One region of the Rhodococcus sp. Eu-32 genome, then DNA from elsewhere that is predicted to be linked to it. Evidence: predicted binding sites of a transcription regulator. Region 1 holds the regulator's gene; the other holds the start of a gene.

Region 1 (4,578 bases):
CATGGGGCTCGGTGGGCATCCTCGTCGGCTATCCGATCGTGCGCAGCCTGGCTCGGGCGCGACAGAACTGACGTACCGCGCGTTCGGTCACCGATGACGCACGAAACGGTCATCGACTGCGAACTCGGTTCGGTCGTAGTGTTCGAACTACGCCAACCGTCGGCGGCGAGGTTCCATGCCGTCCGGCAGTACCGATGAGGAGTGATGAAGTGGAACGCACCCTGTTCGATCCGGAGCACGATCTCTTCCGCGAGTCGTACCGCAAGTTCCTCGAACAACACGTCGCTCCGAATCACGCGACGTGGGAAGAGCAGAACATCGTCGACCGTGACGTGTGGGTCGAAGCCGGAAAGCAAGGCTTTCTCGGTATGGCCGTGCCCGAGGAGTACGGCGGCGGGGGAGTCGAGGACTTCCGGTACAACTCCATCGTCACCGAGGAGACGACCAGGGGTGGCTACAGCGGCATCGGCTTCACACTGCACAACGACGTCGTCGCGCCGTACCTGATCAAGCTCACCAACGAGGAGCAAAAGAAGCGGTGGCTGCCCGGATTCTGTTCGGGCGAACTGATTTCCGCGATCGCGATGACCGAGCCCGGCACCGGCAGCGACCTGCAGGGCATCAAGACCAAAGCCGTTCGTGACGGTGACGAGTGGGTGCTGAACGGGTCGAAGACGTTCATCACCAACGGAATCAACGCCGACATCGTCATCGTCGTCGCGTGCACCGATCCGGACAAGGGCGCGCAGGGCTTCAGCCTGCTCGTCGTCGAACGGGACATGCCCGGCTTCGAACGCGGCCGCAATCTCGACAAGATCGGCATGAAGGCGCAGGACACCGCCGAACTCAGCTTCACCGACGTTCGAGTGCCTGCTGCGAACCTGCTCGGCGAAGAAGGCATGGGCTTCATCTACCTCATGCAGAACCTCCCGCAGGAGCGACTGTCCATCGCCGTCGTCGCTGCCGCCGCCATGGAGTCCGCGCTCGACATGACAATTCAGTACTGCCGCGACCGCAAGGCGTTCGGCAAGTCGATCGGCAAGTTCCAGAACACCCGCTTCGTACTGGCCGAACTGGCCACCGAGACCACGGCGACCCGCATCATGGTCGACAAGTTCATCGAACTGCTCAACGCCGGAACGCTGACGGTGCAGGAAGCTGCGATGGCCAAGTGGTGGACGACCGAGAACCAGGTCAAGCTGATCGATCGGTGCCTGCAGCTGCACGGCGGCTACGGCTACATGAAGGAATACCCGATCGCCAAGGCGTACATGGACTCACGCGTCCAGACGATCTACGGCGGCACCACCGAGATCATGAAGGAGATCATCGGGCGCGGGCTGGACCTGTAGTTCCGCCTTCCCGTCCTTTCTCTTTCCCGGCCGAGGGTGACATTCGGTCACTCCGAGTGACCGGAAGGCCACATTCGCTCCGGCCGGGATGCGGCCCGGACGACAGCACGAAGCCCGCGCTCACCGAGTACGACCTCGGTGGACGCGGGCTTCGTCGTTCGTGGAATCAGAGCTTGCGCATCACGGTGACGACCTTGCCCAGGATTGCGGCGTCGTTGCCCGGAATGGGTTCGAACAATGGGTTGTGCGGCATGAGCCAGATATCGCCCTTCGACCGCTTGAACGTCTTCACGGTGGCCTCGCCGTCGATCATCGCCGCGACGATGTCGCCGTTGTCGGCCACGCTCTGCTGCCGTACGACCACCCAGTCGCCGTCGCAGATCGCGGCGTCGATCATCGACTCGCCGACGACCTTGAGAAGGAACAACGACCCCTGGCCGACGAGTTCGCGGGGCAGCGGAAAGACGTCCTCGACGGCTTCCTCGGCGAGAATCGGGCCACCGGCGGCGATACGTCCGAGGACGGGCACGAACGTGGGTGTCGGCAGCTGATCCTCGGCGGCAGCCGAACCGTCGGCGACGGCGGCTGCGTGATCGGCCTGCACCTCGTCGAGTCCGCGAACATCCACCGCACGGGGACGGTTCGCGTCACGGCGCAGGAATCCCTTGCGTTCGAGCGTCCGCAGCTGATGGGCGACCGACGACGTCGACGTCAGACCGACCGCGTCACCGATCTCACGGATGCTCGGCGGGTACCCGCGCTCGGTGACCGATGCGCGAATGACCTCGAGTACCTTGCGCTGACGCTCCGTGAGCCCCGCGTTGATGTCGGTGCCTTCTCCTTCGAAGGCCTTCGCCGTCGGCACGGCGGCAGGCTTGCCCGCCGAACTCTTGCCGGCAGACCTGGATCCGGCGGACTTCGGTGCCGGTGTAGACCCTGACGAGGTCTCGTCCTTCATACGTGCATCCTCCTGCCGTCTCGGCGTGCGTTGCCGATGCTGGTGTGGCTGTCGCCTGTGGTTCTGTGACGCCATTTCGAGTGGTGCCGGTGTGACGTGTGGTTTCTGACACGAATCTAGCCCGTCGACGCTGTTCGATCAAACATCTGTTCGATCCGTGTCGCATTTTCTACTGACTTTGTCGGACCCGCGTGATAGAACTTCGAACAAGCGTTCATCGAACGCCTGATCGAATGGAACGAAGGCAAGTGTTCGATCATCGTCGACAGCAGTGGAGATCTCGATGAGCATCACGGTTTCAGACCCTCGGGTGGTCCGCCCGGTCGCGCGTCCCTCCCGTCGACGCGCAACGCCCGCGCGACGTCGCTACGTGCACTCGGCCCCGTCGGCACATCAGCCGTCGTCGATGGGTGCGTACGCGGACTCGTGCGTCGAAGAACGCCGTTCCGATCAGTCGATCTCGTGGCAGGCCACCGTGGCAGGCGTCGTGGGTACCGCAGTGGTGATCCTCGCGCTGGTCGGGCTCGCCAACCTCCGCGCGGGGCAGCTCGAACCGGCGTCGCAGCCGCCCAGTCAATCGGTGGAGCACGTCGTACCGTCGGCCACGGGAGAATGATCTCGTCATGTCGCCGGTGGTCGGCTTTCCGTCCCAGACGGGTGATCGAGTTCAGCACGTAGCGCTCCGAGTATTCTCGGAGCCTGCACCTCCCGTGCGTCCTAGGTGTTTCACGGGTCCTCCGCGTTCGACCGGTGATGGCGGGGAGTGCATCGGCTACGACGGAGGCTCCGACATGCATTGCCCGTTCTGCAGGCACCCTGATTCGCGCGTGGTGGATTCCCGCGAGGCGGACGAAGGCCAGGCGATTCGTCGGCGTCGGTCGTGCCCGGAATGCGGTCGTCGGTTCACCACCGTCGAAACAGCGGTCCTCGCGGTCGTGAAGCGCAGCGGCGTCACCGAGCCGTTCAGCCGCGAGAAGGTCGTCAAAGGTGTGCGGCGCGCGTGCCAGGGCCGGGATGTCGACAACGACGCGTTGAACCTCCTGGCTCAGCAGGTGGAGGACGCGGTTCGTGCGTCCGGATCCGCCGAAATTCCCAGCCACGAGGTCGGATTGGCCATTCTCGGCCCACTCCGCGATCTCGACGAAGTAGCCTACTTGCGCTTCGCGTCCGTGTACCGATCCTTCAGCTCGGCCGAGGATTTCGAGAAGGAGATCCTCGAATTGCGCGCGCATCGCGAGGCCGGCGTCAGCGACTGACTGCGTCCATCGCCTTCATGATTCGTTTCTCGGACACCGGATAGGCAGTTCGAATCCCCTGCGCGAACAGGCCGATGCGAAGTTCCTCGATAGACCAGAACACGTCCTGGACGGCCGAACTCCTCTGTCGTGCCTCGGGTAGCGACTTCAGCAGGCGGTCGTACGCGTCGTAGACGCGATCCAGCACATCCATGCCCGCATCGTCACGAGACGCGCTGCTCGGCAACGACTTCAGGCGAGCGGTTGCGCCCTGCAGGTAGCGAGGAATGTCCGCGAGACGAGCGGACCCGAACTCGAAGACGAAGCCGTCGAACACCAGACCGTCGAGTTGCTCACGGACGTCGTCGGCGGCATCGCCCTTCTTCGTGTCCAGGATCGATCGAAGTTCCATCGCGGCAGTCAGAATCGGCCGCACGAGCGCGACGATCCGGGACGTGCGGGCTGCGGTGTCTGCGTTGACCGCCTTCGACAGTGCGGCGAACTTCTCGGGGCTGCGCACCGGACCGCCGTGCGCCATCATCGCTTCGTCGACGGCGGTTCGGCGGCAGTCCTCGAGCAGTGCCTCGACGCTGCCGTACGGGTTCTGTCCGAGCGCGAGACGTTCCTTCGTCGGAATGCCCGCGAGCAACGCTTTGGTGCCCCGGGGCGCGGACTCGAGCAGGAGGGCGCGTGTTCCGTCCCGCATCGACGCGCGCTGCTGAGCGGGTGTGCTCAACACACGCACGGCCACACCACCGTTCTCGGGAACGAGCGCGGGGTAGCCCGTGACGGTCTGCCCGCCGACGGACCGGGTGACGGTGTCCTCCAACGTGCCGAGCGAGGACGACGTCCAGGCCAGTGTCGGTGCGCGTTCGGCCTGTCCGACGGCACTTGCGACCTCGCGATCGACGCGCGGCGACAACGTCTTTCGCAGCCGAACCAGGTCCTTGTCGGAGCCGAGAACGGTGCCGCTCCCGTCGACCGCGACGAAGGTCATGTGCAGATGCGGCGGCAACGACGCCACGTCGAAGTC
Region 2 (4,578 bases), on a different contig from region 1:
GCGCGCACCAGGAATCGCAGGTCGAGATGACGCGTCGGCTTCCCCAGCGAGCACGTGATGGGGTGCGTGTGCGCAGAGAGCAAGTGCGCGTCGATGTCCAGATCGTGGATACCGGACTCCTCGCGTGCCTCTCGTAGCGCCGCGTCGACGACGGAGCTGTCCGACTCTTCGCAGTGACCGCCGAGTTGGATCCACCGTCCGACCCGCGGATGCAGCGTCAACAGCACATTCTTTCCCGACGCGTCCAGCACCAACGACGAGGCGGTGATGTGTCCCGCCTCGTTGGCGCGCATGCACCCGTTCGGATTGCTGGCGAGAAATGCAAGCATCGTGTGACGGAGCGAATCCTCGTGCCACTCCACGGTGTTCCACGCGTTCAGTACATCGACTGCCGAATCGTGCAGTGCGAGAGCCTCATCGGTGACGGACACGTCAGATCTCCACCAGTTCGTTTCCGGGCGTGCGGGGGTCGCGCGGTGTCAGTTCCTCGTGTGGATGCCCGATCGCGATGGCGCCCATGGCTTTCCAGTCCGCACGTAGACCCAGCTCGGTACGGACGAGGTCGGAGGCGAAGATGGTCGAGCCGACCCAGCAGCTTCCGAGGCCGCGGACCGCGAGCGAGACCAGAAGCCCCTGCACGGCCGCGCCGACCGCGACCGTGAACATGGTGTCCTCCGCGCGGGTGCGGCGTTCGTCGGGATAGGAGTGGGCACCGTCCGGCACACAGAACGGAATGACCAGTTCCGGAGCGTCGAACAGGATGTCTCCGCGGGAGGTGCGCGTCTCGATGCGCTCCTCGGTCCACCCGTCGGCGCGCAGGTCCTGCTTCCACTTCTCCTTCATCTCGCCGAGCAACCGGGCACGAAGCGCGGGCGTTCGCACCCACACGAAGCGAACGGGATGCGTGTGATGCGGTGCGGGTGCGGTCAACGCGTCGCCGACGGCATCTCTGATGTCGTCGGCGTTCACGGGCTCGTCGGTGAACGACCGGACCGAACGACGCAGCAGCAGTGCCTCGCGCCTGCCCTTGTCGATCGACTCGGCGGTACCGAGCCAGAACAGGTCCTCCTCGCCCGGTCTGACGAGGTCACGTGCGACGGAACCGTCGTCCACGGGTGCGAGACCGCGAACGACGGCGACCGGGACCGAACCGAGCTTGCCCTTGACGAGGTCTCCGGCTGCGGCGATCTCGTCGGCGACCGCCACTTCGGTGACGACGAGTTCGTTCCCTTGGCTGTCCTCGGCGCCCGCGTACGCGTGGACGACGGCGAGTCCGGCGGCTCCGATCGCGACGTCGGTCTGACCGATGCGCCACGCCCTGCCCATTGTGTCGGTGACGACGACGGCGACGGTCACGCCGAGCGAGCCGACGAGTGCGGATCTCAACGCTGCCGCACTCGCATCCGGATTCTCCGGCAGCAGAGCGAGTTCCGCGCGATCGACGTTCGATCCGTCGATTCCCGACGCCGCCTGCACGATCCCGAGTCGGTTCTCGGTGATGAGCGTGCGGCCCTTGCGTGCGACGACGCGTACTGCTTCCTGATCGACGAGGCGGCGTCGGGCGGCGTCCCTCTCGTCCGGATCGATCGGCGCGTCGACCAGTCGGCCCTCGACCTTGGAGAACACCTTGCTCGTCACGACGAGGACGTCGCCGTCGCGAAGCCAGGGGGCGCTGCGGGCGATCGCGCCCGCGAGGTCGTCGCCCGGTCGGAACTCGGGAAGACCCGGTACCGGGATGACCTCGATGCGGCCGCCAGGTGAATGGTCCTGCGGCACTGAAGAATTCACAGGTCCACCCCCGCGCAGTGCAAGGCGGCTGCGGCCATCCGTGCGGTCGTCTCGGGATCGGTCATCAACAGTGGAACACTGCGGACGTCGACGCCGGGAATCGTTGCCGTGTCGGTCGAGTGAATCAACCAGCCGTCGAGGATTCCCGTGTCCGACCGTGCACCATAATACTTTCCGACGGCTTCCGCGGTGGTCTCGACGTCGATCACGGACAAGCATTCGTCGGCCATTCCGCGCAGCGGTTTGTCGTCGACGATGGGGGACAGGCCGACTACTTTCGCAGCCGTCGTGCGCAACGCGCTGCGAATGCCGGGCACCGCGAGAATTGCTCCGACGCTCACGACGGGATTCGACGGCGCGAGGATCACGGCATCCGCGTCGGCGATCGCCTCGAGCACTCCCGGTGCGGGACTTGCCTGTTCGGCACCGATGTGCGCGAAGCTGTGTGTCTCGATCTGTGCGCGGTAGCGAACCCACCACTCCTGGAAGTGAATTGCGCGCTGCGATTCACCGCTCGGATCCTCGGGATCGGTGACGACGACGTGCGTCTCGCTTCGGTCATCGGTCACCGGCAGTAGACGCAACCCCGGCTTCCATCTGTTGCAGAGAGCTTCGGTGACGGCCGACAACGGGTATCCGGTGCGCAACATTCTGGACCTGATGAGATGCGTCGCGATGTCACGGTCACCGAGGCCGAACCAATCCGGGTCGGCTCCATAGGCGGCGAGTTCGTCTCGTGCATGCCACGTTTCCGCGACGCGGCCCCATCCGCGCTCGGTGTCGATCCCGCCGCCGAGCGTGTACATGCACGTGTCCAGATCGGGGCAGATGCGCAACCCGTGCATCCACACGTCGTCACCGACATTGACGATCGCGGTGATCTCGTCGTCCTCCCCGAGAAGGGATTTCACACCCTGCAAGAACCGGGCTCCGCCCACGCCTCCGACCAAGACAGTAACTTTCACAAGGTCGAAGCCTAGGCCGTGCGCGTGAACCGTGGGTAGGCGAGTGCCTCGTGGATCGAGTCCGGCGCTCGCTCCACGCGCGAACACCTGCGACACGCTGACGACGCTCGCCGATTCGGGGAGGGTGCCGAATTCGAGCCGAAGATGGTATTGGAATATCGTCGATCAGCTTGACCGCAGCGGTGTCCGGCGTGTCTAATCACATGTATGTCATTCCACGATCGTTCGACGAATTTCGTTGGAGTGGCCCTGGATTCGAACACGCGTTCCCATGTGGCGGCATCGCGTCGGGACGTGTAGTAAAGGTCGAGGGTTCGTTGGGTGGCAGCGAATACCGGCGCGGGGCAAGGTATTCGGAACCGACCGAATTTTCTGCGCTATTCGAAGGTGAGGAGGCGGAAGCGATGTACGACCAGCACGTGACACGTGAAACACGGGGCGAAACCGGTGCTCACCTCAGCGCAGTCAACCACGCGCCGCAGACCGATTCCGAAGCAGGCGCAGCATCACGCGGCTGCGACGACAACATGATCGACATCTCGATCGGCACGACCGCCGACGCAGGTGCGGACGCCACCTCGGTGTCCGTGGCTCCGTCGCCGGATGTGACGCCGGTCGACGCGGGCGCCGCGTATCTCGCGGCCGCGGTGATCGACGAAAGCGATTCTGCGGCAATCGATTCGATTGACGATGACGGAGGCGACGACGACCTCGTCGACTTCGACGGTGACGAGATCTCGTCGCGCGCACCGGAGAAGCCGCTTCTGAGTCTGATCGCCGGCTTCGATCAGATGTTCGAAGAGATCGAGGATCAGTGGCAGGAGCGTGCACTGTGCGCTCAGACCGATCCCGAAGCGTTCTTCCCGGAGAAGGGTGGATCCACTCGCGAGGCGAAGCGCATTTGCCTCGGCTGTGAGGTCAAGGACGAGTGCCTCGAATACGCGCTGGCGAACGACGAGCGCTTCGGAATCTGGGGTGGACTGTCCGAGCGCGAGCGTAGAAGGCTCAAGCGCGGCATCGTCTGATCAGCCGCCGACCGTCGGCGGGGCCTAGATGTCGTCGTCGAATTCCGGGTCGACGACCTCGGGTTCGACGCCGAGGTAGGTTGCGACCTGTTCGACCAACACCTCGTAGAGCAGATCCTCTAGATCCTCGGGGTGCTGGGCGCGACGTTCGAGTGGGCGTCGAAAAAGAACGATCCGGGCGCGTGTCGTCTCTCCGCGCCGGTCTATTCCTGCGGGCACCAGCCGCGACAGCGGAACCGGCCCCTCTGCCACCACCTCCGGTGGCCAATCGATCGAGTCCGGGTCGATCGCTCTGATCTTCGGGACCTCGTCGACCGCGATGTCGAGACGTTCGAGGCGTTCGTGCAGTCGGTGATCGATGCGTGCGAACGCCTCGAGCACGGCACGATCGAAGCGGTCGGCGCGTGTGCGATGGCCCGGCAGATCCGGGGGGATGATCGGTCCGCGGATCCCGCGACCGCGTCGTTCGGCGGATCGTGATGTGTGTCCGGAACCCGTTCTGGCCATACCGTGAGGTTATCTTCGGTGATTCGCGGTGTGTCGAGGGGTCGGCCGGAGCGGGGGAGGTAGTCTCTCGCATGTGAGATCACTGCGTGGATGCTGCCGACCGGGGTGTAGTCGTTCGGCCGTTGCGACGCTCACGTATGTCTACTCCGATTCGACCGCGGTCGTCGGACCTCTCGCCACCGTGGACGAGCCGCATTCGTGGGACCTGTGTGAAGTGCATGCCTCGACCACGACGGCTCCGAAGGGCTGGGAGCTCGTCCGCTACGAGGGCGGTTACTCCTCCACCTCGCCCG

The links. The regulator LexA, encoded in region 1, represses DNA repair genes until DNA is damaged. The targets are predictions, from matches to a motif close to CGAACANNTGTTCG.
Region 2: cofD (2-phospho-L-lactate transferase) is a predicted target of LexA. The motif match lies at 3,010-3,023, and genes of this name have one in related genera.

The regions. Positions count from the first base shown of each region.
Region 1 covers NZ_QGNK01000030.1:15,183-19,760, reverse strand. The annotation lists gene DK926_RS24510 (solute carrier family 23 protein) at 1-71, shown strand, start outside; gene DK926_RS24505 (acyl-CoA dehydrogenase family protein) at 210-1,352, shown strand; gene lexA (transcriptional repressor LexA) at 1,519-2,310, opposite strand; gene DK926_RS24495 (hypothetical protein) at 2,594-2,926, shown strand; gene nrdR (transcriptional regulator NrdR) at 3,102-3,566, shown strand; gene hrpA (ATP-dependent RNA helicase HrpA) at 3,556-4,578, opposite strand, start outside.
Region 2 covers NZ_QGNK01000015.1:127,191-131,768, reverse strand. The annotation lists gene DK926_RS18480 (NUDIX domain-containing protein) at 1-329, opposite strand, end outside; gene DK926_RS18475 (coenzyme F420-0:L-glutamate ligase) at 433-1,788, opposite strand; gene cofD (2-phospho-L-lactate transferase) at 1,785-2,753, opposite strand; gene DK926_RS18465 (WhiB family transcriptional regulator) at 3,545-3,778, shown strand; gene DK926_RS18460 (metallopeptidase family protein) at 3,803-4,285, opposite strand; gene DK926_RS18455 (DUF3499 domain-containing protein) at 4,359-4,578, shown strand, end outside.